One region of the Caballeronia sp. SL1002 genome, then DNA from elsewhere that is predicted to be linked to it. Evidence: predicted binding sites of a transcription regulator. Region 1 holds the regulator's gene; each other region holds the start of a gene.

Region 1 (9,890 bases):
CAACGTCCATACGCTTACCGTGATCGGCCACGACGTGCGGATCGGCGATTATGCGCAGGTCGGGGCGATGGTTTTTGTCGGCGGCGGTGCGCGCATCGGCAACTTCGTGACGGTTCATCCCCATGCCACGATCTTGCCCGGCATCCAGGTGGGCGAAGGCGCGATCGTCGGCGCGGGTGCCGTGGTGGTGAAGGACGTTCCCGCGGGCGCGACGGTCTTCGGCAATCCGGCGCGGGTGATTTTTCAAAGCAACACGCATTAGGAATGCCGGCCATGCGCTCGCGGATGCATCCAAAGTATTACCTCTCGCAGTCAATCTTCGAGCTCGAACAGAAGAAGATTTTTCGCAAGGTCTGGCTTTTTGCGGGACTCAAGACCTTGCTCACCAAGAACAATGCGTTCATCGCGAAGAAGATCGCCGGCATTCCGGTAGTCATCCAGAATTTTCAGGGTGAATTGCGCGCGTTCGAAAACGTTTGCCTGCATCGCAATGCGCCGCTGCAGAAAGATCCGGTGGGCTGCAGGCCGCTCGTCTGTGCATATCATGCCTGGCGTTACGACGCCGACGGGCAGGTTGCGAACATTCCTGGCTGCGACGCGATTTATCGCTTCGAGGAATCGCAAAAGCAGGGGCTGAAGCTCAGGCAATTCGCGCTCGAGGCGGTCGGTAACGTTCTCTTCATCAATCTCGATCCGCAACCCATGCCGATCGGAGAGCAATTCCCGCGTGAATTCCTCGAACTGCTGGAAAGCAGCTCGAACACCTACGACACGGAGGTCATGCAGACCACGTGGCATGGCAAATTCAACTGGAAGCTCGCCTACGAGAATCTGCGGGACGCCAATCACCCGCGCTTCGTGCATCCAAGAAGTCTCGCGCAGACGGTCACGTTCACGCCTCAGATCGACGAGGCGCAGTTCGAGGAATCCCGGCATCCGCTGACCGATGCCACGACCGCCACGATGCGCCGCGAGATGCGCCGTTTTAGTTTCGGCGGCGCGGATGCGGAGATTCCCGACATGCAGCACTTCCCGTGGTTCGACATGGTGGAGCGCTGGCGCGATCAGGATTGCTACTACAACTGGCTGGCGTTTCCGAACCTGCATATCGCGAGCGCCAACGGGGGATATTCGTTCACGCTGGAGCATCACATTCCCGTCTCGCCCGACAGGACGGATCTGGAAATCTACTGGTTTTCGACGCGCAAGAAGCAGCCGTACGCGTTCTCCAGCCAGGCGTTGCTGGCGCAGATGCACGGCAGCAAGCAAGTCGTGGGCGAAGACGTCGAGATCATGGAAATGGTGCAGGCCACGCTGCACGCCGATGCACCGTTACCGACTCAGGGCGCCTATGAATCGATGAACCGGATCGTAGAGCGCTGGTACACCACCCTGATGGAAACAGATCATGAAGTCTAGATGGATCGTGGGAGGCGGCGACTATCTCGACCAGGCCTTCGAGGGCTGGAAAGACGCGCGGCCGGACGAATCAGTCGAAAAAATCGTGGTGACGCAGGGCCCGGGTTACGTCTTCGACCTGGATGTGTTCAATGCACTGGACCCGGCCCAAGGCGCGATGTTCGTGGCATTCGACGAGCGTTTCGGCAACTTCAAGCGGATGGAATTGATGCAGGCGGCCATGGCGCGCGGATTCAAGCTCGAACCGTTCGTCAGCCCGAGCGCGGTGGTGGCGAAGGACGCCGTCATCGGTCCCAATGCCTTCATTGGCGCCGGCGTGTGCATGGGAACCAAGGTACGCGTGGATTACAACGCCGTCGTGAACGCGGGCGCGCGGCTCGGCAACGGCGCTCATTTGCGCGCATCGTGCTGGCTCGAAATGGGCGTGGTGGTTGGAGACGGCGCGGACATCGGTGCACACAGCACGCTTCGGATGGGTGCGCTGGTCGCGTCGGGAATCAAGGTCGGGCGCAATTGCGAACTGGGGTGGCCGCGCCGTTACGACAAGGACCTGCCGAGCCGGACGGTTTTCGATACACGCTACGACGAACCCATTTTCGTCTACGGGGCCTGACCGGGCCTTCATCCGCAAGAGCGTCTCGCGCAAGCGGGCACGAAACCGGTCATCAGTTTTATCAGCAGCATGCGTTTGCAGCGACAAGACAAAAAAACGGACTCGACGCTTAAGCGTTGAACTTTTACCCCTACAAACACTGAATAAGCGAAGAACTCGATCATGCTTGAAAACTTCAAAACAGGCGGTACGTTCGATCCGCAGGCGGCAGCGGAAACTTTCCTGGCTGCGTCGGAAAGCCTCGCCGCGGATCCGCTGTTCGGCATTCCCCAGGACGTCCGCGACATTGTCGCGAAGCACGGCAAGGCAACCAAAGTCGTCATCCTGGGTACGCGCGGTTTCGGCTCGCACCTGTTGACCGCGAAAACGTCGAATTGCGACGTGATCGGCGCTGTCGACGATTTTCGTTGCCACAAAGGTGAGCTGTACTACGAAGTGCCGATCATCTCGACGGACAAGCTGATCGAGTGGTTCAAGCATGACCGCGACATCGTGGCGATCAACACGTGCCGCTACGACGGTCCGAAGCGGTTCTTCGACCAGATCTGCCGCGCGCAAGGTATTGCCCATGTGAACTTCGAGCAGGCCGTGCGCGCGTTCGGCCTGCAAGGCCAGGTCGACTTCCGGGTCGACGACTGGGGTCCTTCCATTGCCCGCAGCGTGTCGAAATATCAGGAACTGGCGCGCCGGATGGGCGATTCCTTTTCGGTGGAAACGCTGCATGCCGTGCTTAATTTCCACCTGACGTGCGATCCCGAGCATTACCATCAAGTCGAGCGGCCCTATTCCACCTTGTATTTCCGCTCCGGCCTGCTCGAATTCAGCAACCAGGAAAAGATGGTGGATTGCGGCGCGTCGATCGGCGAGTCGCTGCAAGGGCTGGTCGGCACGACCAGGGGCGATTTCAAGCGCTCGTGGATGATCGAACCCGACCGCATCAACATCAAGACGCTTCAAGGTGTCTTGCGAGGGTTCGACGGTACGCCGCTACGATCGCGGATCTCGCTGGTTCCGTGCGGCGTGGGCGAAAGCGAAACGCGCGTGCCGTTCAATCACGAAGGCGGTCATGGAGGCTTCGTCAAGCCCGCCGACTCGTCTTATGTCAGCGCGGATCTGATCGACGTGCGCCCGATCGACCAGATCATCGACGACGCACCCACGTTCATCAAGATGGACATCGAAGGCTCGGAGCTTTCCGCGCTCAAGGGCGCGCGAAACGCCATCAAGAATCACAAGCCCAAGCTGGCGATTTCGGCCTATCACCGGTCGACGGATTTGCTCGACCTGAGCGACTACGTGCTGTCGTTGAACCCGGATTACCGCGTGGGACTGCGGCACCACACGCCGGACCGTTGGGACACCTGCCTGTACTTCTACTGATTTCCCGACTACCTGCCGCCGCGCCGCGCGATGAGCGTGGCGCGGCGGCGGACTCCAACGCTGCGCGAATGCCGCGTTCGGAAACACCAACGCTCACCGGCGACATTCATCGCCGGTGAGCGTTGGTGTTTTTGCAGAACCGACGGTAATCCGACGCTTATCCGACGCTTATCCGACGTACTCGAAGAGCGCGACGCCCCACGACAAGCCGACGCCGAAGCCGACCGCCATGACGAGGTCGCCGCGCACGAGTTGAGGAATCTGTTCCGACAGCAGGATGGGGATCGAGGCCGAGACCGTGTTGCCCATGTCCGCGCAGTTCTCGGGAACCTGCTCGGCGCTCAGGCCCAGCTTGTGGGTGAGCTGGCGCGTGACGAAGCTGTTGGCCTGATGAAAAATGAATTTTCTGATCTGGCTCGCCTGGAGCCCGTTGTCATCGAGCGCCTGGCGAACGGCCCCGGGCACGGCGCCGATGGCGAAATTGAAGATCGCGGTGCCGTCCATATAGATGCCGGGCGTGTCGTCGCTCGGCCGCAGCGCCGACCCGCGCGCGACGAACGAATCGTAGCCCGAGCCGTCGGCAAAACTGCGGCAGTACATGAAGCGCAAGCCCTCGGGCCGCGTGGAGAATTCCGATGCCGCCGCCGCGTCGCCGAACAGCACGCGCGTGGTGAGGTCGTCGGGCCGGAGCAGGCGCGAGTAGGTATCGGCGTTGATCAGGAGCGCGCTCTTTTCCGTGGGAAAAGCCTTCTGCAGCGCGACGACCGTCTGCGCGCCCAGCACGAATCCCGAGCAGCCCTGGTTGATATCGAGCACGAAGCAATCGGCGGGCAGCGCGAGCAGGCCGTGAAGCCGCGACGAAACGCCGGGAATCAAATGGTCCGGCGTCTGAGTACAGACGACCAGCGCGCCGACCAGCGTCTCGGGGCGTTGCGCGATCAACGCGCGCGCGGCGGAGTAGGCCAGGTCGCTCGTGTATTGGCCGGGAGCCGCGACCGGCCGGCGATGCACGCCGATTTTCCTGACGATCCGCTCGTAGTTTCCGGCTGGAATCCCGAGCGTCGCCGCATCGTTTTGTTCGACGACGTCGCCGGGAACCGCAACAATGGCATTGAGATAGATATCGGGCGTCGTCAGTAAGTTTGTCATCTTGAACCGCTTGAGTGGGCGGACGGCCAGCCGATCCGTGATGGCGAGACCGCGCCCCGAATCGAATAGACGTGCTTTACAACGCAGCCGGGCGATTCGCCTGTCCCTGCTGGAACGACCGCGACGAAACGGTCCATGGAAGCAGGATAGCGGATGTCCGCATGCGGCACACCGGCAACACAACCTGAAGGGTAGCGTTCGCCGAGCGCGCCCGATCGACCAATCAACCGCCCTAAAACCGGCTATTTCCGACGAATGGATATCGGCCCGTGCGCGCGCATAGGGGTGAATTGGCAGGAGAACGCAGGCTTGTTCGCGGGATAGGTTGCAGGGCTAACCGATATGCTGTGAGCTGGCAAAAGTGCGCAGCATCCGTTCTTACGTCGAGTGCGACTCGCCGGGATGTCAGGCGCGCAGACTTATTTCTTCAGGGTTTATTTCATATGGCGACGGTCAGCATTCTCATTCCCGCGTACAAACCGGATTATCTGCGCAAGGCGATCGCGAGCGCCCAGGAGCAGAGCTTCGCCGATATCGAAATCCTGGTCGGGGACGACACGACCGAGGGTGTGCTGCGCGACATCGTCGAAGGTATCGACGATCCGCGCGTGCAGTACTTTCACCACGGCTTTCGTGACGGCCGGGCCAATTCGCGGCGGCTTTGGGAGCGAGCGAGCGGACAGTACGTCAAGTGGCTTTACGACGACGATCTGCTGATGCCGCAGTCGGTCGAGGTGCTGATCGGCGCGCTCGGGCAGCATCCGGAATCGGTCATGGCGTTTCACGAGCGGGTGTTTATCGACGGCGGCGACAACATCGTCCATGTGCCGCCTTCACTGATCGCCACGGGCGAGACGGCGCTGATCGATCGCAAGTTTCTCGTGCAGAACATGATCGCCGGTGCGAACAATTTCATCGGCGAGCCGAGCAACGTGATGATGGTCCGCGATCGCGTCGATTTCTCGTCGCTCATGGCGTATCGCGCGTGGAACGTGACTTTCCTGAACGATGTCGCGATGTACATGAATCTCGCCGCGCAGGCTCCGCTGGTTCTGGTGGGCGGCTACATGAGCTGCTTTCGCAAGCACGCGGCGCAGACGTCGAGCGGATCGAGTCCGATCATCGCGGCCGGCTACTACGAGTGGGAAGTGATGGTGCGCGGCGAAGCGTCGGCGGGCCAGTTCTCGGTCGACGGGCTGGTAAAAGCCGCCGGGCACCTGAAGAAGGTGTACGGGCACGGAATCGAGACGCTTGGCATCGCGGAACTGGTTCCCTTGCTGAACAACTTGCAGGAATTGACCGCGCAGCCGACGGCGGACCTCTTCGATTCGCCGCAATTCCGCGCCGACGTCGCGAACGTCGGCACGATGATGGGACGCCGTCTGGCCGCAGTGTAACGCCAGCAATTTCTTTCGCGCCCGCGTGCCCGGGCGCAACGCTTTCCCTTCCTTGGCCCTTGCGGTGGCACGCATTCGATGCCGCCGCGCCTCCCGGAGCCGATCCGTGCAATAGCACCGGTCGCGCCTCACGTTTCACCTCATCCCAAAAACTCGCGATCGTTCGGTATCTGCGCGCTCAGGCTCGGAATATCGGTTTTATCGCGCCCACGTCGGGCGCAGGCAGAACTACGCGCGCCATATCGGCGGAGATTTCGTGGGGGGTTTTAAAGCAGGCTCGGAGGGCTAGCCATCGAGACCGTGTTCGGGCATTCGCTGACTCGCGACGCTGAAAAAAAGCAGGCGACGCGTCGCCTCGCATTCGCGAGTGGCGTGCTGCTCGTCCATGCCGCGCCACGGCGATCGCGACTTTCGAGCCGCGGTGAATGGCGAATCAGCCCGCTGCGCTCGGCGTAGGCCGTGTATGGGAACGGCGACCCGGAATCTGGCGCGGCAGGCGGGGACGGATCCGCTGAGCGGCTGCCGAACCGTCTTGCGCTGGAGCATTCCATCGGCCGCGCGGCCGACGACAACAACGCAAACGGCACTGAGCGCGACGGCGCTGCGGCTGATCGACCTCGATGGTTTCAAGGACGTGACCGACACCTGCGGCCATGCGGCCGGCAGACGTGCTGCTGCAAGCCTTCGCGGACCTGCCGGCGCGACGCGTGCGCAAGAGCGGTACGGTGGCAACGAACTTGTCGTGGCGCGCGACGTGGCCAGGCAGAACGACGTGCAGGCGAGCGCGGACGATATCCACGGCGTGCTGGCGACGCCTCTGACGGTGCAGGATCACGCGGTGCCGGATGGCGCGTACGCGCCGTTACAGGATATCGCCGCGCCAATGCGCGCCGCCAACCGCGCGATGCACCGCGTTAAAACTAAAACGTCCGGCCGTAACCGCACGGAATCCGCCGTGCGGCGCGGCTTCGAACCGGACGCGGGTCCGGCAAACCGCTGAAGTTACGCTGCGACGCCCGACCACGCCTGTTCGCGCAGTTTCGCGCGAAGCCGCGCGACGGCCTGGCTGTGCAACTGGCAAACCCGCGATTCGCTCACTTCCATCACCGCGCCGATTTCGCGCAGGTTCAGGCCGCGTTCGTAGTACAGGCTCATCAGCAGCTTTTCGCGTTCCGGCAGCTTGTCGATGGCTTCGATCAGCGCCGAGCGCAGGCTGTCGTCGAGCAGCGCGGAGAGCGGATCCGAACGGTCGACGCAATAGCGGTCGAGGAACGGCTCGTCGTCGGCGGAGCGGTCGAAGTCTTCGTAATAGATCAACTGGCTGCCGTGCAAGTCCTGCAGCATGGTCTGGTATTCGTCGAGCGGCATTTGCATGTGCTCGGCGATTTCCGTCTCGCTCGCCGACCGGCCAAGGTTCTGTTCAACCTTGTGAACCGCCGATTCCACCTCGCGCGAGGTCTTGCGCATGCTGCGCGGCAGCCAGTCGTTCGCGCGCAGTTCGTCCAGCATCGCGCCGCGGATTCGCTGGCTCGCGTAGGTTTCGAACTGAGCGCCCTGATCTTCCTTGTAGCGGCCAGCCGCATCAAGAAGGCCGATCATGCCGGCCTGAATCAGGTCGTCGAGATCGACGCTCGCCGGCATTTTAGCGACGAGCTGCAGGCCGAGCCGTCGCACGAGCGGCGCATAGCGCGTCAGCACGTCGGCTTGAGAGAGTTTTCCTTGGGCGTTGTACATCGTAATCCCCTGTTCCTGTATCACACCGAAACCGCGCTGCTCATGGCAAAGGCGGAGGCGGTCTCGGCGCGGTGTGTCGGGGCAAATTTCGCGGCTAATTCCGCGGATGTCCCGGCACGCGTGCCCGTCATGTCAACTTCACTCATCGGCTCGGCCGTGAGGTCCAGACCGCGCGCCGCTTTCGCGGGACGCATCGGCCAATACTGCAGTTCTGCTGCGATATAGCGGTAATCGCGGGCGGCGGCGGTGGCCGGGAACGCGTCGACCGCGCACCGTCCAAGTTCGCGCGCCCGTGCCACACGGGCATCTTCGGCGACATATCCGGCCTGGCTCAGCGACACCGCCAGATACCGGCTCGCGACGCCCGCGAGGTTATCGAAGGCGACCGATGCGTCGGCCGCGTTCTGAACGTGGTTCACCAGCACGCGAAACTGTGCGATGGCGTGCGCGTAGTGCAGGCGCTTCATGCAAGCGTAGGCTTCGGTGATCGCGGCCGCGGCCACCCGCGTGACGATCAAGAAGTCCTGCGCCTGAGCCGCGAGCGACGACAACGCGCCGTTGCGATCCAGTTGCGTGTCGATCAGCACGATGTCGGCGGGACCGTCGAGCAGCACGCGGCTGCGCGCGGCATCGTGGCTCACGCGTTCGTCGCGGGCTGCGGCGATCAGCGAAAAACCGAGTTCGGTGCGCGTCACGGCGTCCTGTAAAAAGCGCTTGCCCGCCATCACGGCAGCCAGCGCGCCCGTGTCCTTCAAACCCACCAGCGACGCGATCGAGCCTGAATTCTGCCGTTCGTCGATCACCAGCACGTCCTTGCCTTGCTGCGCGAGCGCGGCGGCGAGGTTCACGACAGTCGACGTGCAGCCTATTCCCGCTGGCCCGCCCGCCACTGCCACCACACGCGACCCGCTATGCGTGAGCAGCCTTCGCAGGCCCTCCGCCTGGTCGAGTACGAGCTTATCCAAAGTGGACCTCATGGAGTTCGGTGGCGGCGCGCGCGGACAGCGCGGACAGCAATGCGGGTACTTCTTCGTCTTGCGGCACGAACGGCGAGCCGTCGCGCGGAATGCAGAATGCGCTCTTGATCAGGAACCGCTTGGTGGCGACGTACAGGTTTTCCGGCACCTTCTGACCCGTCGATACGTAATGCACCGGCAGCTTGTAGCGGATCACCGTATCGATCACGCCGCCCAGATTGGTCGCTTCGTCGAGTTTGGTCAGGATGCAGCCCGCGAGCGGCGGCTGGTCCGGCGCGCTCTGATAGGCCTGCACGACTTCGTTCAGCGTGTCGCCGTGGCTCGTCGCGTTCAGCAGCAAGAGGCGCTGCACCGGCAGACCCGCGCCGCACAGCATCGAAATGTGGTCGGACACCATGCGGTCGCGCTGGCTCATGCCGATCGTATCGATCAGCACGATGTGCTTGTTGCGCAATTCGGACAGCGCGAGTTGCAGGTCGGCCGCGTCTTTCACCGCGTGGACCGAAACGCCGAGAATCTTGCCGAAGATGCGCAATTGTTCATGCGCGCCGATCCGGTAGCTGTCGGTGGTAAGCAAGGCGACCTTGCTCGCGCCGAAGCGCATCACGCAGCGCGCGGCGAGCTTCGCGGTGGTCGTCGTCTTGCCGACGCCCGTCGGGCCCATCAGCGCGAACACGCCGCCGCGTTCCATCATCGCTTCTTCGCTGTCCATCACCGGCAGATTGGTTTCGAGCACTTGCTGAACCCATTCCATCGCCGATTCAGCGGTTTCCATCTCCGGCATGTTGTCGATCACCATGCGCACGAGCTGCGCCGAGAATCCGGCGGCGAACAGGCGCTTGGTGAGCGCGGCGTTGTTCGGGCTGCGGCGCTGGCGGTCGCCCCACAAGAGGCCCGCGAAGTGTTCTTCCATCATGCCGCGCATCGACGACAACTCGTTCATCACGGTGTCGTTCACGACTTGTTCCATGCGCGAGCGGATCGCGTCCGTCACGGCTTGCGCGGCGCTGGCGGGCAGACCGGCGAATGCGCCTTCCTGCATCGACGCGGCGGCTTGCGGGTTGCCGGAGTGCGCTGCGGCCTGCGCCGATTTCAGCGCGGCGCGGCGTGCGGCGAGTTGCGCGGCTTCGCGCGCCCAGTCAGGCGTTTCCACTTTCAGCGGCGCTGCGTCCATCGGTGCGTGCGCCGGGGCGTGCATCGAAGCGTGCATCGAAGCGGGCA
Region 2 (9,890 bases), 260 kb from region 1:
CTTCGCCTCGGTCGAATACATCATGCGCGAGGTGCCATGGGGCTGGCTGATCCGCTACATGCACTCCACGGGCGCGTCGATGTTCTTTGTCGTCGTGTATCTGCACATGTTTCGCGGCCTGCTGTACGGCTCGTATCGCAAGCCGCGCGAACTGGTGTGGATCTTCGGCTGCGCGATTTTCCTGTGCCTGATGGCCGAGGCGTTCTTCGGCTACCTGCTGCCGTGGGGCCAGATGTCGTTCTGGGGCGCGCAGGTGATCGTGAATCTGTTTTCGGCCATTCCGTTCATCGGACCGGATTTGTCGCTGTGGATTCGCGGCGATTACGTGGTGTCCGACGTCACGCTGAACCGGTTCTTCGCGTTCCACGTGATCGCGATTCCGCTGGTGCTGATCGGTCTGGTGGTCGCTCACCTGGTGGCGCTGCACGAAGTGGGATCGAATAACCCGGACGGCATCGAGATCAAGGCGAAAAAGGACGCGAACGGCATTCCGCTCGACGGCATCCCGTTCCATCCGTATTACTCGGTCCACGATTTCATGGGCGTGTGCGTGTTCCTGTTCATCTTCGCGGCGATTGTGTTTTTCGCGCCGGAAATGGGCGGCTACTTCCTGGAAGCGAACAATTTCGTGCCGGCGAACGCGCTGCAGACGCCGTCCGAAATTGCGCCGGTCTGGTATTTCACGGCGTTCTACGCGATGCTCCGCGCGACGACCGACCCGTTCAAGATCGTGCTGATGATCGTGATCGCGCTGCTCGGCGTGCTCGCCTTGCTGCGCGCGCGCGGCAAGTGGCGGCTGGGTTTGCCGGTGCTCGCGCTCGTCGTGGTCGTGTTCATGGCGCTGACGGAATCGAAGTTCTGGGGCGTCGTGGTGATGGGGACGGCGGTCGTCTCGCTGTTCTTCCTGCCGTGGCTCGACCGCAGTCCGGTCAAGTCGATTCGCTACAGACCGCTGTTCCATAAGGTTTTCTACGGCATTTTCGTGTTCGCGTTCCTGTTGCTCGGTTATCTCGGGACCAAACCGCCGTCGCCTGCCGGAACGCTGATCGCGCAAATCTGCGCGCTGATCTACTTCGCGTTCTTCCTCGGGATGCCTTTCTGGACGCCGCGCGGCCGCTTCAAGCAGCCACCCGAACGCGTGCGGTTCAACCACTGAGCGCGCTAGGAGACACGACAATGAAAAAATGGCTCACGGCTCTCGCGATGATCGGTGCGGCGGCATTTCTGTTCGGCGGTTCGGCGGCGTACGCGGAAGAGGAGGTTCCGCTCGATCGCGCGCCCGATATCGCGGACAATTTCGCGTCCTTGCAGCACGGCGCTCAATTGTTTGTAAACTACTGCCTGAACTGTCACAGCGCGAACTTGGTGCGGTACAACCGGCTGACGGATCTCGGCCTCGATCCGAAGGAAATCCAGGCGAATCTGCTGTTCACGTCGGACAAAATCGGCAGCACGATGACCATCGCGATGCGGCCGGAAGACGCGAAAACGTGGTTCGGCGCGTCGCCGCCGGATTTGTCGGTGGAAGCGCGGGCGCGCGGCCGCGATTGGCTGTACACGTATCTGCGCAGTTTCTATCAGGACGACACGCGGCCTACCGGCTGGAACAACCGGGTATATGAAAATGTCGGCATGCCGCACGTGCTCTGGACGCTTCAGGGCGTGCGCGCGGCGAAGTTCGAGACCGAAACCGACGAGAAAACCGGCGAAAAGGTAAAACATTTCGCGGGTTACACCCAAGTTACGCCGGGGTCGATGTCGCCAGTAGATTATGATTCGGCTATGGCCGATCTGGTTTCGTACCTTTCGTGGATGTCGGAACCGGCCCAGCAGACCCGAAAACAACTCGGTGTCTGGGTCCTGATGTTCCTGGGCATTTTGAGCTTTCTGGCGTGGCGCCTCAACGCGTCGTACTGGAAAGACATTAAGTAACACGCCGCGATCGGTGTGGGCCAGCGTGGCACGGGCGCCTTCTTTGCAAGGCGCTTTGTCGCGCGCTGGCCCTTTAAGTTTTTTGAAGGGAATTTAAAAACATGATGGTTTTGTACTCTGGCACGACTTGCCCCTTCTCCCAGCGCTGCCGGCTGGTGTTGTTCGAAAAGGGCATGGATTTCGAAATCCGCGACGTTGACCTGTTCAACAAGCCGGAAGACATCGCGGTGATGAATCCGTATGGACAAGTGCCGATTCTGGTCGAACGCGACCTGATTCTGTACGAATCCAACATCATCAACGAATATATCGACGAGCGTTTTCCGCATCCGCAACTGATGCCCGCCGATCCGGTTCAGCGCGCTCGCGCACGTCTGTTCCTGCTCAACTTCGAGAAGGAATTGTTCGTTCACGTCGGCACGCTCGAAAACGAGAAGGGCAAGGCTGCGGAAAAGAATCACGAGAAAGCGCGCAATGCGATCCGCGATCGCCTGACGCAACTCGCGCCGATTTTCCTGAAGAATAAATACATGCTGGGCGAAGAGTTTTCGATGCTCGACGTCGCCATTGCACCGCTTTTGTGGCGCCTGGATCATTACGGCATCGAGTTGTCGAAGAACGCCGCACCGCTGATGAAGTACGCCGAGCGCATTTTCAGCCGCCCGGCTTACATCGAAGCGCTGACGCCTTCGGAAAAGGTCATGCGCCGTTAAGGTCGAGTTTTGCTAGGTTCGGACGCGGCGGCGCTTGATGGCGCCGTTCGCGCTTCGATCGAGGACAGTTGATGCAAGAGATCACCACCAAACCGTATCTGCTGCGCGCGCTGTATGAATGGTGCACGGATAACGGATTCACGCCGCACATCGCCGTGCGCGTCGATAACGGTACGCGCGTGCCGCGCCAGTTCGTGCGCAACGACGAAATCGTGTTGAACATCAGCTTCGAGGCGACGAGCCAGTTGCAGATGGGCAATGAATGGATCGAATTCAGCGCGCGTTTTTCCGGCAAGTCGCACAAGATCGAGGTTCAGGTCGCGAACGTGCTCGCCATTTACGCGCGCGAAAACGGGCAGGGCATGGCGTTTCCGGTCGAAACGCCGACACTCGCCGCATCCGATGCGACACCGCAGGCGCCGCGGTCGTCGGAACTGGATGCGTCGGAGATAGAAGCCGCTTCCACGCCGGCTGAAAGCGCCGGGGAAGCGCGAGTGGAACCGCCGAAAACGGAGCCGGGCGAGGATGGATCGAAAGCGCCGGGCCGCTCGCATCTCAAAGTCGTGAAGTGACGTAACGCTGTAAGGAAAAGGGCCACGCGATTCGCGTGGCCCTTTTTCGTTTGCGCGGGTGAAGTTGCGGCGTCCGGACGAAACCGGTGCGCAAAAAGAAAACGGGCTACGTGAAAATCACGTAGCCCGCCGAGATTCTGGTGCCCCCTGTCTGATTCGAACAGACCACCTCATGATTACAAGTCAAGTGCTCTACCAAATGAGCTAAGGGGGCGAAAAGCTGGGCCAGATTATAGTCGATAGCAAGCGATCCGGCTAGCGGCGGCGCACCAAACGGATCGCCCGGCTGGCGCGCTGAGATTCGGGCACCGATCGGAATTGGGAACCCGTGCCAGGGAAACGCAAATATCGAGAATGCGCGCCGAAGGCAAAAACACGCGAATCATAATAAAGCGCCCTTTCACGGATCGTGATTACTGGTTTAATCGGGATTATTGCGCTGACCGGGGCGGATTTGCACGACTTCAGATTTATTAAAGCTGCCCTGCAAGTGGAAACTCGCATTGTTAATCCTTCGCGATTACCCGCACACCCGCTGGAAAGACTAAATTTTTTAATCGGTTGCTTCATAGTATGCGGGCCGCACCGCGTTCGGACGCGCGAACCGCACACCGCGCTCACCATTGGCCGCACGGATGCCCGTTAGCCCAAACGTTTGCGAACACTTTCACGCGAACCCTAAAGTTCCCGAATACGGCGCCGTCAATCAGGCTGGCGGGAACGTACTACGTGTCAGAGAAAGTGAAAGGCGAGTTACAAAGGCAGTTGAAGCCAGCCCTAAAGTTTCTTCCCTCCGGGGCCGTAAATTAGGCTATCGGGAACGCACGAAGTGCAAGAGAAAGTGAAAGGCGAGTTCCAGGGTATTCAAACAAAGCCCTAAAGTTTCTCGCTTCTCGCGCCGACAACCAGGAAAGGCGGTTAGCGCAACCCAAAGAAAGTGCGACGCCGAAAACCGAAATCAGCCTTTGGGCCGCTCTTCAAACGAGGATAAACATGCTTAACATCAACACCAACATTCTGTCGCAGACGACCCAGAAGAACCTGTCGGGTTCGCAAAACGCTCTGTCGTCCGCCATCAACCGCCTTTCGTCGGGCAAGCGCATCAACAGCGCGGCTGACGATGCAGCAGGCCTGGCAATCTCGACCTCGATGACCTCCGCCATCAACGCACTGAACCAAGGTGTGTCGAACGCGAACAACGGCATCTCGATGATCCAGACCGCTTCGGGCGCTCTGTCGTCGACGGTGGACAACTTGCAACGTATCCGCCAGCTCGCAGTGGAATCGGGTGACGGCTCGCTCGGCTCGGCAGCTCAAGCTAACCTGCAAACGGAAGTTTCGACGCGTCTGACGGAAATCGACCGCGTTGAAACGCAAACGACGTTCAACGGCCAGGCAGTGCTCGGTTCGCTCGGTTCGGTCGACTTCCAAGTCGGCGCAAGCGCCAACCAGACGATCTCGGCTGACTTCGGCACGACGAAGTGGGACTCGTCCGGCCTGAACGTCAACAACCTGGACATCTCGACGACCAGCGGCGCGCAAGCAGCTATCACCGCAATCGACGCAGCACTGTCGCAAGTGAGCACGTTCCAAGCAAAGCTGGGCGCAACGCAAAACACGTTCACGTCGGCAATCGCCAACATCCAGACGCAATCGACGAACACGAGCGCAGCGCAATCGCAGATCACCGACGCGGACTTCGCGCAGGAAACCGCGAACCTGTCGAAGGCTCAGGTTCTGCAGCAAGCAGGTATCTCGGTTCTGTCGCAAGCGAACTCGCTGCCGCAGCAGGTCCTGAAGCTGTTGGGCTAATACGCAGGTTTCGACGCATAGAAGCGCGTTTAGACAGCGACGCCCGCCTGCCAGCCAGTTCGCCGGATCTGGCAGGCGCTGCAAAAACCTGCCTGGAGGCTCGCTTCCCGGCAGGTTTTTGCGCAGGTCCGAGAAGCAAAACGATCGCGGCAGTATCGCGCGACCACGCAACACCCCATTCTCAAGATTACGGAGCACCGGCATGAGTACGGTATCGAGTTCGACCGACGTAACCAGTTTGCTTGCGCAAGCAGCGCAGTCCGTCCTTTCTGGCGCAACCAAATCGACGCTCGATGTGAACTCGCTCGTGTCGAGCCTTGTCACCGCGAAAACGGCGGGACAAACGGCGCAGATTACGGCCAAAACCACGTCCGACAACACGACGCTGTCGGCGATCGGCAAGGTGAAATCGGCGCTTTCCGCGATGCAGACCGCAATGGCCGGTTTGACCGACGGCTCGATCTTCAACCAGGTGTCGGCCACCATGAGCGGCACGGGCATTACCGCCGCCGTCGATTCGACGGGCAACGCCACCGCCGGCAATTACGCGGTCAATGTCACGCAGATCGCCACGGCCAACAAGATTTCGACGCCCGCGCTGTCGTCCACGGCCACATTCGGCACGGGCCAGCTGACGGTTGGCGTCGGCAGCAGTTCCATGAATATCACCCTCGACAGCTCGAACAACACGCTGTCGGGTATCGCTTCGGCGATCAATTCCGCCTCGAACAATCCGGGCGTGGCGGCGTCGATCGTGACCGGCTCGAACGGCTCGTACCTCGTGCTGACGTCGAAATCGACCGGCGCGGCGAACACGGTCAGCATGAGCGGCGACTCGGGCGTGTCGTCGTCGCTGAATACCGCGACCGCAGGCAACTTCACCACCGTGACGGCCGGCCAGGACGCACAACTGACCGTCGACGGCGCGGCCGTGACGAGCGCGAGCAACAACGTCACCGGCGTTCTCTCCGGCGTCACGCTCAATCTGACGTCCGCCGCTGTCGGCTCGACGCAGACCATGACGGTCGCCGCCGACAACAGCGCGACCACGACGGCGATCAACTCGTTCGTGACCGCCTACAACAGCTACGTCACGACGGCGTCGTCGCTTTCGGCATTCGATTCGACCGCGACCGCGGGTTCCCAGGGCGGCCCGCTCATGGGCGACGCCATGCTGAACTCGATCACGAACGGTCTCGCCAGCCTCATCAGCGGCGGCGTGACGACTTCCGGCAAGACCAGCAGCCTCTCGTCGATCGGTCTCGACTTGCAGGACGATGGCACGATCAAGGTGGACAGCACCAAGCTTTCGAACACGCTCACGACCAACCCGTCGTCGGTTGCGAACCTGTTCAACAAGACGAACGGCATTGCCGCGTCGGTGAACAATTTCGTGAACACTTACACGCAGACGAGCGGCACGATCGACAGCCGCACGGCCGCGCTCAACGCCGACCTCGCCAGCCTGACGAAGCAATCGGCGTCGCTCGCGACCTACACGACCGCTCTCACGACCCAGTACAACGCGCAGTTCACCGCGCTCAACAACCTGATGACGACGATGCAGAGCAACACCACCTACCTGAACCAGTTGTTCGGTGGCGACGGCTCGGCGGGTACGCTTAACAAGTAGTAAAAACCGCAAGACAGCTGGTCCTGAAACCGCGCCTCGTGCGCGGTTTTTTTTCGTCCACGCGACGCCGGATGCATGGCCGTGCGGGAAATCCGGGTGGCGCGGGGCGCGTGAAATGACGCCTGAATCCGAGTCTGTTCGCGGGATTGCGCGGCGCGGCTCGCGGTTAAGCTTGACGCCATTGTCAATCCGCCCGCGGCGTCTGCCGCCCGCGCACAAGCGACCAAAAAAGGATCCGCATCAATGGCTACCGTCAGCATTCTGATTCCGGCGTACAGGCCGCAATACCTGCGCAGGGCGATCGTCAGCGCGCAGCTGCAGACTTATCGCGATATCGAAATTCTGGTCGGCGACGACACGCCGAACGGCGACTTGCGCAGCATCGTCGAATCGATCGACGACCCGCGCGTCCACTATTTTCATCACGGATTCCAGAACAGCACGCGTAATTCGCTCGCGCTCTGGGAACGTGCGCAGGGCGCCTATGTGAAGTGGCTCTTCGACGACGACGTGCTGATGCCCGAATCCGTCGAAGTGCTCGGCAACGCGCTCGTGTCGAATCCGGCGGCGCCGATGGCGTTTCACGGCCGCGTGGTGATCGACGAGAACGACAACGTCACGTCGACGCCCGCGCCGCTTCTCGACGCAGGCGCGACGGCGCTGGTCGAGCGGTCGTTCCTGATCGAAAACATGGTCGGGCGCCTCGTGAATTTTGTCGGCGAGCCGAGCAATATCATGCTCAGGCGCAGCTTGGCCGATGCCTCGACCATGTTCGACTATGCCTCGTTCAAACTCGATTTCCTGGCCGATGTCGCTCTGTATCTGAACGTCTCGAAGACCGGTCCGATCGTGGCGGTCGGCGGTTACTACAGCGCGTTCCGCCAGCACAGCGCGCAAAGCTCGAACGCCGCGAGCCCCAATTTCAGCGCGGGCCTCTACGAGTGGGAATTGTTCGTGCGCGGTGAAGCGGCCGAAGGTGATCTCGCGGGCGAAGCGCTTCCGGCGGCGCGCGATGCGCTGGCGCAGCTATACGCGTGCGGCGCGGCGCTCCCGGAAATTCAGCGCCTCGTCGCCAATCTCGACGAATTCGATCGCGTCCCGGCGGCGCAACTGCTCGCGTCCGGGCGCTTTCAGGCCGATCTGGCGCACGCGCGTTCGACGGTCGCGTCGCGCGTGGCGGCGCGCAATGCGGCGAAGACGGGCACGCTTTTGTCGGCATTCCAGCCGGTCACGCCGAAGCCGCAATGTATCTGCGCCGTGTGCGAGCGGCCGGTTGCGCGCTGGCTGCCGCACGAGGCCCGCGGTAACGATTTTGATTTCTTCGCGCAGGTGCCGATGGTCGGCTCGACGCTTGAAAACCATTATTGCCCGAACTGTTACTGCAACGACCGAGACCGCCACTTGTGGCTTTACCTCGCGTATTCGGGCGTGCTCGAAGCTATCGAGAGCAAGCGCATTTTGCATATCGCGCCGGAAGCGCGGCTCGAACCGCGCATCCGCGCGCTCGGTCCGCTCGACTATATTTGCGGCGATCTGTTTCCGAAGCAGCCGCATCATCGCAAGGTCAATGTCGAAGCGCTCGATTTCGCCGACAACACGTTCGACCTGATCATTTGCAACCACGTGCTCGAACACGTCGATCACCCCTCCGCCGCGCTCGCGGAGTTCCAGCGTTGTCTTACGCCGGGCGGTCATCTGGTCGCGCAGACGCCTTATTCGCCGGCGCTCAAGAACACGTTCGAGATGAACGTGCCGGTCTCGCCCGCGTTCCGGACCAAGTATTTCGGACAGGACGACCACGTGCGCCTGTTCGGCGCGGATATCGTGAAGCTGTTCCGCGATGCGGGCCTGGCCGGCGATCTCTTTGCGAGCGCGGATGTGTTGGTAGACGTAGATTCCGAAGTCTGGGGCTACAACGAGCACGAGCCGTTCTTCCTGTTCTCGAAAGAAGCGAGTTTCGCCACCGCCGGCTAACGCGCGGGTCATGTGTAACCGAAAGCCCGGAGCGCGCGACACCGTTCCGGGCATTCGCACTGCATTCCGGGCTTTTGCGCTGCGCTTGGCGCGCCCGTCTTCCAGCCGTCCATTCGACGGAATTAGCGTGTTTTCAGTCGTTTGTTCGAGCAATCAGCCGAACTCTCCGACGCCCATACTTCCAATCAAGCCACACAAGGCCACCGTCGCACGGCAATCGAATTCCGAAGCTCGTCGCCCCGACGCGCGGCTCACCACTCGGTTTCACCCCTTCAGAGTCACCATGAGCGATCCGACGAAACCCATGCTTCCCGTTACGCAACCGTATCTGCCGCCGCTGGACGAATTCCGTCCGTATCTGGAGCAGATCTGGGAAAGCAAATGGGTGACGAACAACGGGATGTTCCATCAACAACTGGAAGCCGCGCTGTGCGAATACCTCGGCGTCGAACATCTGTCGCTCTTTTCGAACGGGACGCTCGCGCTCATCACGGCGCTGCAGGCGCTGAAAATCGCGGGCGAGGTCATCACCACGCCGTTCAGTTTCGTCGCGACGACGCACGCGCTGCACTGGAACGGCATCAAGCCGGTGTTCGCGGATATCGACCCGGTCAGCATGAATCTCGATCCGGAAAAGATCGAAGCCGCGATCACGCCGCAAACCACGGCTATCCTGCCCGTCCACGTGTACGGCAATCCGTGCGAAGTGGAAAAGATCGAACGGATCGCCGATACCTACGGCCTGCGCGTGATCTACGACGCAGCGCACGCATTCGGCGTGCGTACGCATGGCCGCTCTTTGCTCGAATACGGCGACATGTCCGTACTGAGCTTTCACGGCACGAAGGTGTTCAACACGTTCGAGGGCGGCGCGATTGTCTGTCAGGACGCGAAGACCAAGCGCCGGATCGATAACCTGAAGAACTTCGGTTTCGTCGATGAAACCACGGTCGTCGCGCCCGGCATCAACGGCAAGATGAATGAAGTGCAGGCGGCGTTCGGCATGCTGCAACTGAAGCACATGGATCACGTGAGCCGAGAGCGCGCGCGGATCGACGCGCGCTATCGCGCCGCATTCCGCGACGTGCGCGGCATCGTGCTGCATGAAACGCCGGAGCACAGCACGAGGAACCACTCGTATTTTCCGATCCGCATCACTGCCGATTTCCCGATCACCCGCGACGAGCTTTACACCGAGTTTCGCGACAGTCATATCGCGGCGCGGCGCTATTTTTTCCCGCTCATCAGCGAGTT
Region 3 (9,890 bases), on a different contig from region 1:
GTATCTGCGGCGCTGGCTGCATGAAACGCCCGTGTTCGCCGAGTTGCAGAAACGCAAGTCGCTCGCCGCCGAGATTCCGCTGAAAGCCGTGCTGCGCGATCACCGGCGCGCTGTCGTCATTTCGATGCTGCTTACATGGATGCTGTCCGCCGCGATCGTCGTCGTGATTCTCATGACGCCGACGCTGCTGCAAAAGCAATTCAATTTCGCGCCCGCCACCGCGCTGATCGCCAACTGTCTCGCGACGCTCTGCCTCACCATCGGCTGCGTGACGGCCGGCGCGGTTGCGGGCCGGATCGGCGCGGGCAAGACGATTTTCATCGGTTGCGTCGCGCTCGGCGTTTCCTATTACGCGCTGTTCCAGCAACTGGCCGTCGATCCGTCCGTGCTGCTGCCGCTCTACGCCTTCACCGGCTTCACGGTCGGGGTGATCGGCGCGATTCCGTTCGTGATGGTCAAGGCGTTCCCGGCGGTCGTGCGCTTTTCGGGCATCTCGTTTTCGTACAACGTCGCATACGCGCTGTTCGGCGGCCTCACGCCGATCGTCGTCTCACTGATGATGAAATCGAACCCGATGGCGCCCGCGCTCTACGTCGGCGCGCTGTGCGTGATCGGCGCGGTGACGACGCTGTTCATCAAGGACGCGCCCGCGCCGCGCTGAAGCCTCCAAGCCAAAAAAGAAAGCCGGTCCGGACATATCCGGATCGGCTTTTTTGTGCGCCGCCGCGCGTGCGAGCCACGAAAGCGACAAACGCTACAGCAAACGCCACAAACGTCGCAAAAGTCGCAACGCCGTACGCCCGCGCCGGGAACGCCGGTTGCGAGCTGATTTAGCGCACGCCGGTGCAACGCGCGGCCCGCAGGCCGCTTCAGGAGAAACGCCATGTCGACGCCTGTCGACCCGCTCGATCCCGATCCCGATCCCGACGAACTCCGGGACCCGGACGCGCCGCCCAATCCCGACGATCCCGATCTTCCCGACGGCCCCGATTCCGCGACGCCGCTCGTTCCCGCCGATCCGAAAAACGGCGCACCGCGTCTGTAGCGCGCAACGGCCACGCAACAAGCAAGAATGCCCGCCCGGCGATCTCGCCGGGCGGGCATTCTTCGTTCTGAAACGGCAACCGGCGCGGCAGCGCCGGCCGTTACAAACTGGCCGTCTGCACTTCGCCTGTTTCGAGCGCGCGTTCGATCAACGCCTTTTGCTGCGCGAGCCGGACGGCATCGGCGACAAAACTTTCCGGCGCTTCCACTTCCGCCTTGATCGCGCCGATGATGCCTTCCGCGTCGATGATGACGAGCGACTCCGCCGAATCCGCCCGGCTGATGATGACGCGCTGCGGTCCGCCGCCTTCCGCGATACTGGCGCAAAACTTCATCGGCTGGCCGCCGATGGTCTGCTCGAATGTCTGGATCATCGTTGGGTCCGCCTTTCGTGTGAGTGAGTCGAGGCATGCGTGCCGCAAATGCCGCGCCTGCCTCATTTCATTGAGTCTCACTCGCGCGGGAGGTTCAACTTTTGTAAGTTTCGCGTCCGCGCGGCGGCGTCCCGCCCACGTTAAAAGCGATACGTCACGCCAAGCTGCACGACCGGATACCACTTGTAACGCTCGACGCTCTCGGTGATCTTGCGTTCCTGCTCGTCGATATTCGCCTGCGACGTAAAGCTCGAATAGATCGCCGGAACGTTGTACGAGACGCGCGGCTTGCCATACGCGACGCCCAGATCGAACGTGAAGCCGAAACCCTTCGATTGCGGCTTGTGACCGTAACCGATGCCGAGATACGGCATCACGGTCGGCAGCGTCGCCTTCGCGGACGGCGCCGCGCCGACGGCCGGCACGTAGTCGTCGCCGATCTTGTAATTGCCCTGCGCGTTCGGCGTCGAATGCGCGGTCAATTCGTCGTCGTTGATGAGCGCGCCGCCGGTCACGCGAAACGCGCTGCCGGAAAACGGGAACAAATCGAGATAAAGCCCGCCTTGCTTCAGGCTCAAATGGCCGTCGTAGCGGTTTTCGTCGACGTGTACGGCATGCGAGAAGCCCAACCCCTCCACTTCCGCGTGGACGCCGGCCCACGACGTCAACCCCATCGCGCCGCCGATCCCCAGACCCAGCGTGCCGCCGTGAACATACACTTCCTGCCCGTGAGCGGCCCCGGCCGACATCGCGAACGTTGCGGCCGCGGCCGCGCTCCAGACTTTCTTCACCGCACTTTCTCCGTTGTTGCCGGCTTTCCCGGTGACGCAACTTTACGGATTAACCCTTCACTTCAAATGCGCGAACAGGACCGCGAACACGGTCTAATTCGGTCCGCGCAAGAATTTGGAACACCTTGCCGGTCAAGGCTCCGCGGTCGATTATTCCGGTTAAACGTTTGCGCGCAGTGTCCACTGAATAGAGCTGGTTTATCCCGGTTATTCCACCGATTGCCGCGCATCCGGCCCTCCATAATCGCGGCATCGAAACGGACCGCGCATGAACGTGCGGCGCCGTTCGTCATGCGGCGCGACGCCGTGCCTTATTAGCCGTGCAGCGCGCGGCGCGAATTTCGACTGGAGCAGTTATGGGTGTGTATTCTGGATCGCGGCGCATGGCCGTGGCCGCCTCGGCGGGTCTTCTCTGCGCGTTCGCCCTTGCGGCGTGCGGCGGCGGATCGGCGAGCGACAGCCCGGTGAACAATCAGCTCAAGCTGTCGTCGTCGGTGCAAAGCGCGCACGTCGCGAAGTACGCGGCTGCGTTTGGCGTGCTGGCGGGACCGGGCGTCGCGACGGTCTTCACCTCGATCGGCGATTCCTTCGTCGCGGCCGCGCTCACCGGCACCGCCGCGAGCACGGTGGCGTGCGCGGCGGGCGGCACGGCGAACGTGCTGGCGCAGAACGCGACCACGGCCGGCCTGCGGGCGGGCGAAAGCGGCACGGTGACATTCGCGGCGTGCAAGGGCCAGGTGAACGTGCCGGCCATTTCGGGCGACGCGTCGGTGGATGGCGTCGTTAGCGTGCAGATTCAGGCAGTGACCGGCACGATCGGCGACGATACGGCCGACTGGTCCTACACGGCGACCGAAACACTCACCAATCTCAAGGCGACGACCACCGGCGGCACGACCACGATGAACGGCGCGCTGACCTACACGGTCGCGCACAGTGTCGCGACCGGTCTCACGATCACCACTGCCAGCGCGCCGACGGTTGCGATCGACCGCACGCAATCCAGTTCGAACGGCTCGATCACCGGCACGATTTCGATCGCCGGGCTGTCGTTCGTGCGTACCGCGAGCGCGAATCCGGCGTCCGAGACGCTCGCGGCCGTCGCCAATGTCACGATCCGCGCGAGCGACGTGGTCATGGCGTTCGACGTGACGACGCCCACGCCCGTCACGCTCGCCAACGGCGATATCAGCGCGGGCACCGTGGAACTGACCACGGTCGATGCGACGGAAACCGTCACCGCCATCAACGCAACCACCTTCGCGCTGACCGCGAAATCGGGCAGCGCGACCGGTTCCTACACGGTGGATGCGAGCGAATTCGACTCGATCGTCGGCGGCTGAACGCCTTTGCGCGGTTGACCTAAACAATAGTCTGATTAATCCGTCGACCGAACGCAGCGCGCGTTCGATCGGCGGCTTTTTTGCTAAAAACGCCCGCAAGACCGCAAAAATTACGCGCGCAGCAATAGCGCTCCGTAAAGAATCCTGCCCCGCACCCTAAATGTCATCGCCTGTCTGCCGTTAAGGTCTTAGACGACTTCGCACGTGCCATGAACCCAATTGCGGCGTGGCACGGCGGCGAATTTAGGGACTCTCGCGGAGAAAACATGTTTGTCGCTATCGGTTGGATATTGGTCATCGGCTCGGTGATCGGAAGTTTCATGGGCGTGGGCGGGCACCTGGCCGCGCTCGTGCAGCCTTTTGAATTGCTGTGTATTTTCGGCGCGGCCGTCGGCGCATTCGTGGTTTCGAATCCGCCCGCTACGCTCAAGAAAACGCTGGCGGCCTTGCCGACCGCTTTCAAGGGCACCGCGTACACGAAAGCCGTGTACGTGGAACTGATCGCGCTGCTGTACGAGCTGCTTCAGAAAGCGCGCAAGGAAGGCATGATGGCGCTCGAAGCGGATGTCGACGCGCCGGAAAACAGCCCGCTGTTTCAGAAATACGAACACGTGCTGAAGGATCACCACCTGCTGGATTTCATCGTCGATTATCTGCGCATGATGTCGAGCGGCAACGTGAACGCGATGGAAGTCCAGGACCTGATGGACGAGGAACTGGAAACGCACCACGCGGAAAGCACGGTTGCGGCCAACGCGATCCAGAAAATGGCCGATGGCCTGCCGGCGTTCGGTATCGTCGCCGCGGTGATGGGCGTGGTTCACACGATGGGCTCGGTCGGCGCGCCGCCCGCCGTGCTCGGCGAGATGATCGCCGGTGCGCTGGTTGGTACGTTCCTCGGCATTTTGCTGGCTTATGGCTTCTTCGGGCCGCTCGCCGATTTGCTCAACGCCAAGGGCCAGGCCGAATCCAAGCCGTTCCAGTGCGTGAAATCCGTCCTGCTCGCGTCGATGAACGGCTACGCGCCGACCATCGCCGTGGAGTTCGGCCGCAAGGTGCTGTTCACCGCGGACCGCCCGAGCTTCAAGGAACTCGACGACGCCGTGCGCGCCACGAAGTCGCCGAAATCCGCTTAACACGAGGCTGCGAACATGGCTGAAAGACCTTCACGCGACCCGCTGCAATCGGTACTCGCACCGACCGTCATCGTGCGCCGCAAGAAGAAGGGCGGCGGCCATGGCGGCCATCACGGCGGCGCATGGAAGATCGCCTACGCCGACTTCGTCACGGCGATGATGGCCTTCTTCCTGCTGATGTGGCTGCTCGGATCGACGTCGAAATTCGACAAGCAGGGTATCGAGGATTACTTCAACACCCCGCTCGCCTCGGTCTTCGGCGGCACGGAAGGCAGCGGCGCGGCGCGCTCCAGCGTCATCAACGGCGGCGGGCGCGACATGTCCACCCAGCAGCCTATGGAAACCAACGCGCGTCCGCAAGTCACGCCGGTCGCGGCCCGCGCGGCGGTGGCGGCGGAAGATTTGCAGCGGCTCCAGCAGCTCAAGCAGAAGCTCACCGCGCTGATCGAAAATACGCCGGCGCTGCGCGCGTTCAAGGACCAGATCCGTATCGCGATCACGAGCGAAGGACTGCGCATCGAGATCGTCGATTCGCTGAAGCGGCCGATGTTCGCCTCCGGCAGCTCGCGCCTCGAAAGCTATGTCACGACCATCCTGACGCAGATCGGCGCGTCGCTGAACGACGTCGATAACCGGGTGTCGATTGCCGGACACACCGACGCCGTGCCCTACTCGGGCGGCCAGGCCGGCTACTCGAACTGGGAATTGTCGAGCGAGCGCGCGAACGCCGCGCGCCGCGCGCTGGTCGCGGGCGGCATGAACGAAACCAAGGTGCTGCAGGTGCGCGGTCTGTCCGACGTGCTGCCGCTCAACAAGGACGTCGCCGACGAACCGACCAACCGCCGGATCAGTATTCTCGTGCTCAACAAGGCCGCGGAAATGGCGTTCTTCAAGGACGGCGGCCGGACGACAGCCGACGACGCATTGCCCGCCAGCGCCGTCTCGGCGGTGACTGCGGCTGCGGCCGGATCGACGCTGCCGCACGTGGTCAAGTAGTCGCCCAGCCTTTACTTGTGCAAACGCCGCCTCGATTCGAGGCGGCGTTTTTTATTGGCGCGCGCGAACGCTTTAAAAAATGCGATTTTCGACAATAATGCTGCACCACCCGATTTTCGCCGACTCAAGGAAACCGCCCGTTGTCCTTCAAGCTGCCGACCACCGCCACCGCGCCGTTCTGTCCGTCCGAAGTCAAAGGCACCGTCGACGTGCCCGCCGGCGCGCCGTTCTGGAAAAAGATTGCGCAATTCGCCGGCCCCGGCCTGCTCGTGTCGATCGGCTACATGGACCCCGGCAACTGGGCGACCGATATCGAGGCCGGGTCGCGCTACGGCTACAACCTGCTGTTCGTGGTCGTGCTGTCGAGCCTCGCGGCGATGGCGCTGCAGTCATTGAGCATGCGGCTCGGTATCGTCACGGGCCGCGATCTCGCGCAACTGTCGAGCGAGCGTTACTCGAAACCCGTCGCCCGCGCGCAGTGGATCCTGGCCGAAATATCGATCATCGCGTGCGATTTGGCCGAGGTGCTCGGCGGCGCGCTCGCGTTCCACCTTCTGTTCGGCTGCTCGCTGATGTGGGGCGTGATTTTCACCGCGTTCGACACGCTGATCGTGCTCGGGCTGAAGGGCAAGAACTTCCGCGACCTCGAAGCCATCATGCTCGGCCTGATCGCGACCATCGGGCTGGGTTACGTGATCGAGCTCGCGCTCGTCAAGCCGCACTGGCCGGCCGTGTTGCAGGGGCTCGTGCCTTCGTGGCAAGCGGTCAGCGGACGCGAGCCGCTCTACCTCGCCATCGGCATCCTCGGCGCGACCGTGATGCCGCACAACCTGTACTTGCATTCGTCGATCGTGCAGACGCGTGTCGTCAAGCGCACGCCGTCGAGCTTGTTATCGGCCATTCGCCTGTCGCGCATCGACACCATCGCCGCGCTGTTTCTCGCGCTGCTCATCAACGCGGCGATCCTGATTCTGGCGGCGTCCGCGTTTCACGCCACCGGCCACACGCAAGTGACCGAGATCGAAGATGCGTACAAGCTGCTCGCGCCGATCGTCGGCAGCGGGCTCGCCGCCGTCCTGTTCGCCGTGACGCTGCTCGCTTCCGGCCAAAGCTCGACGTTTACCGGCACGATCGCGGGCCAGGTCATCATGGAAGGCTTTTTGAAGCTGAAGATTCCGTGCTGGCAGCGCCGCTTCGTCACGCGCGCGCTCGCGCTGATTCCGGCGGTGATCGGCGTCGCCATGCTCGGTAACGGCGCGGTCGGCAAGTTGCTGGTAGCGAGTCAGGTGGTGTTGAGCCTGCAACTGCCGTTCGCGCTGTATCCGCTGATCCGGATGACGAGCGACCGCTCGCTCATGGGCGAATTCGCCAACCGGTCATGGACGAAGGCGATTGTGTGGACGCTGTTCGCGGTGATAACGGCAGCGAATGCGTGGCTGGTCGTGCAGACGGTGACGTAGGCGGCGACGTAGGCGACGGGCATGGCGGGCGGTTGAATATCGTTGAACCCGCCGCGCGGCATCGCCAAAAAAGCAAAAAGCCCGCCGAACCTCTGGCGAGCCCAAAAAATAAAACCCGGTAGCGGCACTAGGAACGCTTCCCGTCCGTAAAACGGCCGGTCCTCGAAGCCTTCCCACCGCTACCGTTCAAGCAGCCCGTGCGACCGGACCGTCTATTCGCGGTTGTGACATCACCGCGTGTTCGAGCGCCGTTTCCTCCAGCACTTCATTATCGATCACCACCTCCAGAACGGCTTCTCGGGACGCCTCACGGGCGGCCGCCGCTTTCTTGGTCTTCCCCGCGCGTGACGGCGGCTGGCAGGCCCCGCACACCACGTTGTTCTGCAAATCATGTTTGTGCGCCACGAACTTGCCGGTGCAGCGGCAGCACCGCGTCATCTGCAACATGTCGGCGTCGAAAAAGCGCACTAAGGTCCAGGCCCGCGTCAAATCGAGTACCGCCTCGACACCGCTATGCGTGCAGTGTTCGAGATACAGCCGATACCCTTTAGTCAAAGCATCGAGGTGCGAACAGCCCGCCTCTTTCTTCAGAAACACATACGTGTTGTAAAACAGCGATGCGTGGATGTTCGCCAGCCACGTCATGTACCAGTCGGCCGAAAACGGCAGCATGCCCTTGGGCGGCGACATGCCCTTCACCTCGCGATACAACCGGATCATCCGGTCGCGCGACAGCGTCAATTCGCTTTCGAGCACCTGCATCCGCGCGCCCAGTTCGATCAGGGCGATGGCGCGAAACACTTCTTGTGCGTCTTCGGTGAGGCTTTTCTTCAACATGGCTCGCTCCGTCTCTCTCTTAAGCGAACTGTTCGGCGGGTTGGCCGGCCAGCAGAATTGCGGCGTGCGTCGACGCGATATTCGCGTGTTTCGCGGGCTGCGTGAGAGCGGACAGCATCGAGTGATCGTTGAAGCGGAAAAAGCACAGCAGTTGATCGGAACCGGCGAGCTTCACGACCTGAGCCAGCGTCAAGCCGGAAAGCAAGTCGGCGAGTTCCGCCGACAAACCGAGCCGAAACATGCCGACGGCGCGGTCTTCGCGCAGCATGCGCTGAGCGAGCATGATGTACGACAAATTGATTTCGCGGATCGAATCCAGCGTTTCACGACCGTTCATGTTCCAGCTTCCGATAAAACCCCGAACTTGGCCGGCATTTTTTGCCGATATATTTTTTTGCGCCTCGCCGGGCGCTGATTTGCCCGGTTACATAAATCTTGATACAGGCCGTTACAACTTGTAACAACACTGTGAAACGGATTGTAAGTACCGCCAAACGGGAAAGCAAGGGCATCTCAATAATATTTTCCCGGAAAACAACACTGCCTTTTCGGTAAAAGTTTCGGCGCTTTGTAACAGGCAAAATTAACCGCTTTATTGTTATGACAAATACAAGAAAACGCGGGTTTTCCAGTATTCGGATAATGATTTAGCGACTTGATTGGAGATAAAACGAGCGCGCCCAGCCGGGGGTTGACCGCGCCCGTTTAAATGACAGAATCGGCCCGGAAAGGCCGATGCAGATGAATTAGTCAGGCAACTATCGCCTGACATTTAAATACGGTGATTACGCAAAAGGAATGCTTGCGAACGATTAACACGCAGTCGGTTGAGCGCGTTCCACGGTGAGTCCGAACCACGGCCGCAATCGCGTGCCGACGACATTCCCGAAGAATGCCGCGACGAGCCAAACCCATCCGTGCAGGCTGCCCGAAACGATTCCGCTGAAATACGCGCCGATATTGCAGCCATAAGCGAGCCGCGCGCCATAACCGAGCAGCAACCCGCCGACAACCGCCGCGACCAGCGAGCGCAACGGCACTTTCCAGACAGGCGCGTATCGGCCCGCCAGCGCGGCCGCGAGCATCGCGCCGAGCACGATGCCGATATCCATGACGGAAGTCACATCGCGCGAAACCGGCGCTGCGAGCGCGGCGGCGTTCGCCTGGCTCATCCAATACGGCCAGTGCGCGACGTCGATCCCCAAGCTCGCCGCCCCCTTCGCGCCCCACAGCGCAAACGCGGACGTGATGCCCCAGGGACGGCCGGACAGCGCGAGCGTCGCGAAATTCAGCACGGCGAGGGCGATCGCGCCCGCCACGAGCGGCCACGGCCCGTGCAGCCACGGCGACGCATGCGGCGGCTGCGTATGCGCGGGCACGAGCCGCCCGTGCCGGCGCTTTTCCACGACAACCGTCACCGCCGCGATCGCCGCGAACAATGCCCAGTTGAGCGCCAGCGCCGGCCCCGCGCCGAGCGTCTTGACGAGCGAAACGGGCTTGAGCGACGGCAGCGCGCTCCAGAACGGCATGTGCGCGGTCGCGATCACCGATCCCGCGATGAAGGCGATCAGCGTCACGATCATCCGCGTGCTGCCGCCGCCGACCGTATACAGCGTGCCGGACGCGCAACCGCCGCCGAGCTGCATCCCGATGCCGAAGATAAACGCGCCGAACAGAACCGAGGTGCCCGCCGGCGATACGAGTCCCGTCACCGGCATGCCGAACAGCGTGCCCGCCGAGAGCGCCGGGAAAAACAGCGCCACGCCGACGGCGAGCATGACCATCTGCGCGCGCAGGCCCGCGCCACGGCCATCGGCGATAAAAACCCGCCACGCCGACGTAAAGCCGAACGCCGCGTGATAAAGCGCGACGCCGAGCAGTGCGCCGACCACATAAAGCGCCGCTTGTC

What was found. Region 1 encodes FliA, which starts transcription of late flagellar genes. Its sites were predicted from a motif close to CTAAAGTTTNNNNNNNNNNNGCCGNTA; they were not measured.
Region 2: a site for FliA is predicted at 3,995-4,021, ahead of AC3D25_RS17435 (flagellin domain-containing protein). Genes of this name have one in related genera too.
Region 3: a site for FliA is predicted at 3,709-3,735, ahead of motA (flagellar motor stator protein MotA). Genes of this name have one in related genera too.

The regions. Positions count from the first base shown of each region.
Region 1 is NZ_JBYMUW010000002.1:2,964,285-2,974,174, forward strand. It holds gene AC3D25_RS16100 (acetyltransferase) at 1-262, shown strand, start outside; gene AC3D25_RS16105 (aromatic ring-hydroxylating oxygenase subunit alpha) at 274-1,419, shown strand; gene AC3D25_RS16110 (LbetaH domain-containing protein) at 1,409-2,032, shown strand; gene AC3D25_RS16115 (FkbM family methyltransferase) at 2,195-3,412, shown strand; gene AC3D25_RS16120 (3-oxoacyl-ACP synthase III family protein) at 3,581-4,561, opposite strand; gene AC3D25_RS16125 (glycosyltransferase family 2 protein) at 5,005-5,958, shown strand; gene AC3D25_RS16130 (diguanylate cyclase domain-containing protein) at 6,422-6,958, shown strand; gene AC3D25_RS16135 (RNA polymerase sigma factor FliA) at 6,961-7,692, opposite strand; gene AC3D25_RS16140 (MinD/ParA family ATP-binding protein) at 7,713-8,657, opposite strand; gene flhF (flagellar biosynthesis GTPase FlhF) at 8,650-9,890, opposite strand, start outside.
Region 2 is NZ_JBYMUW010000002.1:3,229,117-3,239,006, forward strand. It holds gene AC3D25_RS17410 (cytochrome b) at 1-1,156, shown strand, start outside; gene AC3D25_RS17415 (cytochrome c1) at 1,177-1,932, shown strand; gene AC3D25_RS17420 (glutathione S-transferase N-terminal domain-containing protein) at 2,034-2,645, shown strand; gene AC3D25_RS17425 (ClpXP protease specificity-enhancing factor) at 2,717-3,217, shown strand; tRNA gene AC3D25_RS17430 (tRNA-Thr) at 3,356-3,431, opposite strand; gene AC3D25_RS17435 (flagellin domain-containing protein) at 4,211-5,029, shown strand; gene fliD (flagellar filament capping protein FliD) at 5,232-6,662, shown strand; gene AC3D25_RS17445 (methyltransferase domain-containing protein) at 6,906-8,636, shown strand; gene AC3D25_RS17450 (DegT/DnrJ/EryC1/StrS family aminotransferase) at 8,920-9,890, shown strand, end outside.
Region 3 is NZ_JBYMUW010000005.1:215,156-225,045, reverse strand. It holds gene AC3D25_RS25505 (MFS transporter) at 1-661, shown strand, start outside; gene AC3D25_RS25500 (hypothetical protein) at 884-1,045, shown strand; gene AC3D25_RS25495 (hypothetical protein) at 1,146-1,418, opposite strand; gene AC3D25_RS25490 (hypothetical protein) at 1,559-2,209, opposite strand; gene AC3D25_RS25485 (hypothetical protein) at 2,566-3,552, shown strand; gene motA (flagellar motor stator protein MotA) at 3,819-4,688, shown strand; gene motB (flagellar motor protein MotB) at 4,704-5,684, shown strand; gene AC3D25_RS25470 (Nramp family divalent metal transporter) at 5,825-7,144, shown strand; gene flhC (flagellar transcriptional regulator FlhC) at 7,331-7,981, opposite strand; gene flhD (flagellar transcriptional regulator FlhD) at 8,001-8,318, opposite strand; gene AC3D25_RS25455 (YeeE/YedE family protein) at 8,794-9,890, opposite strand, start outside.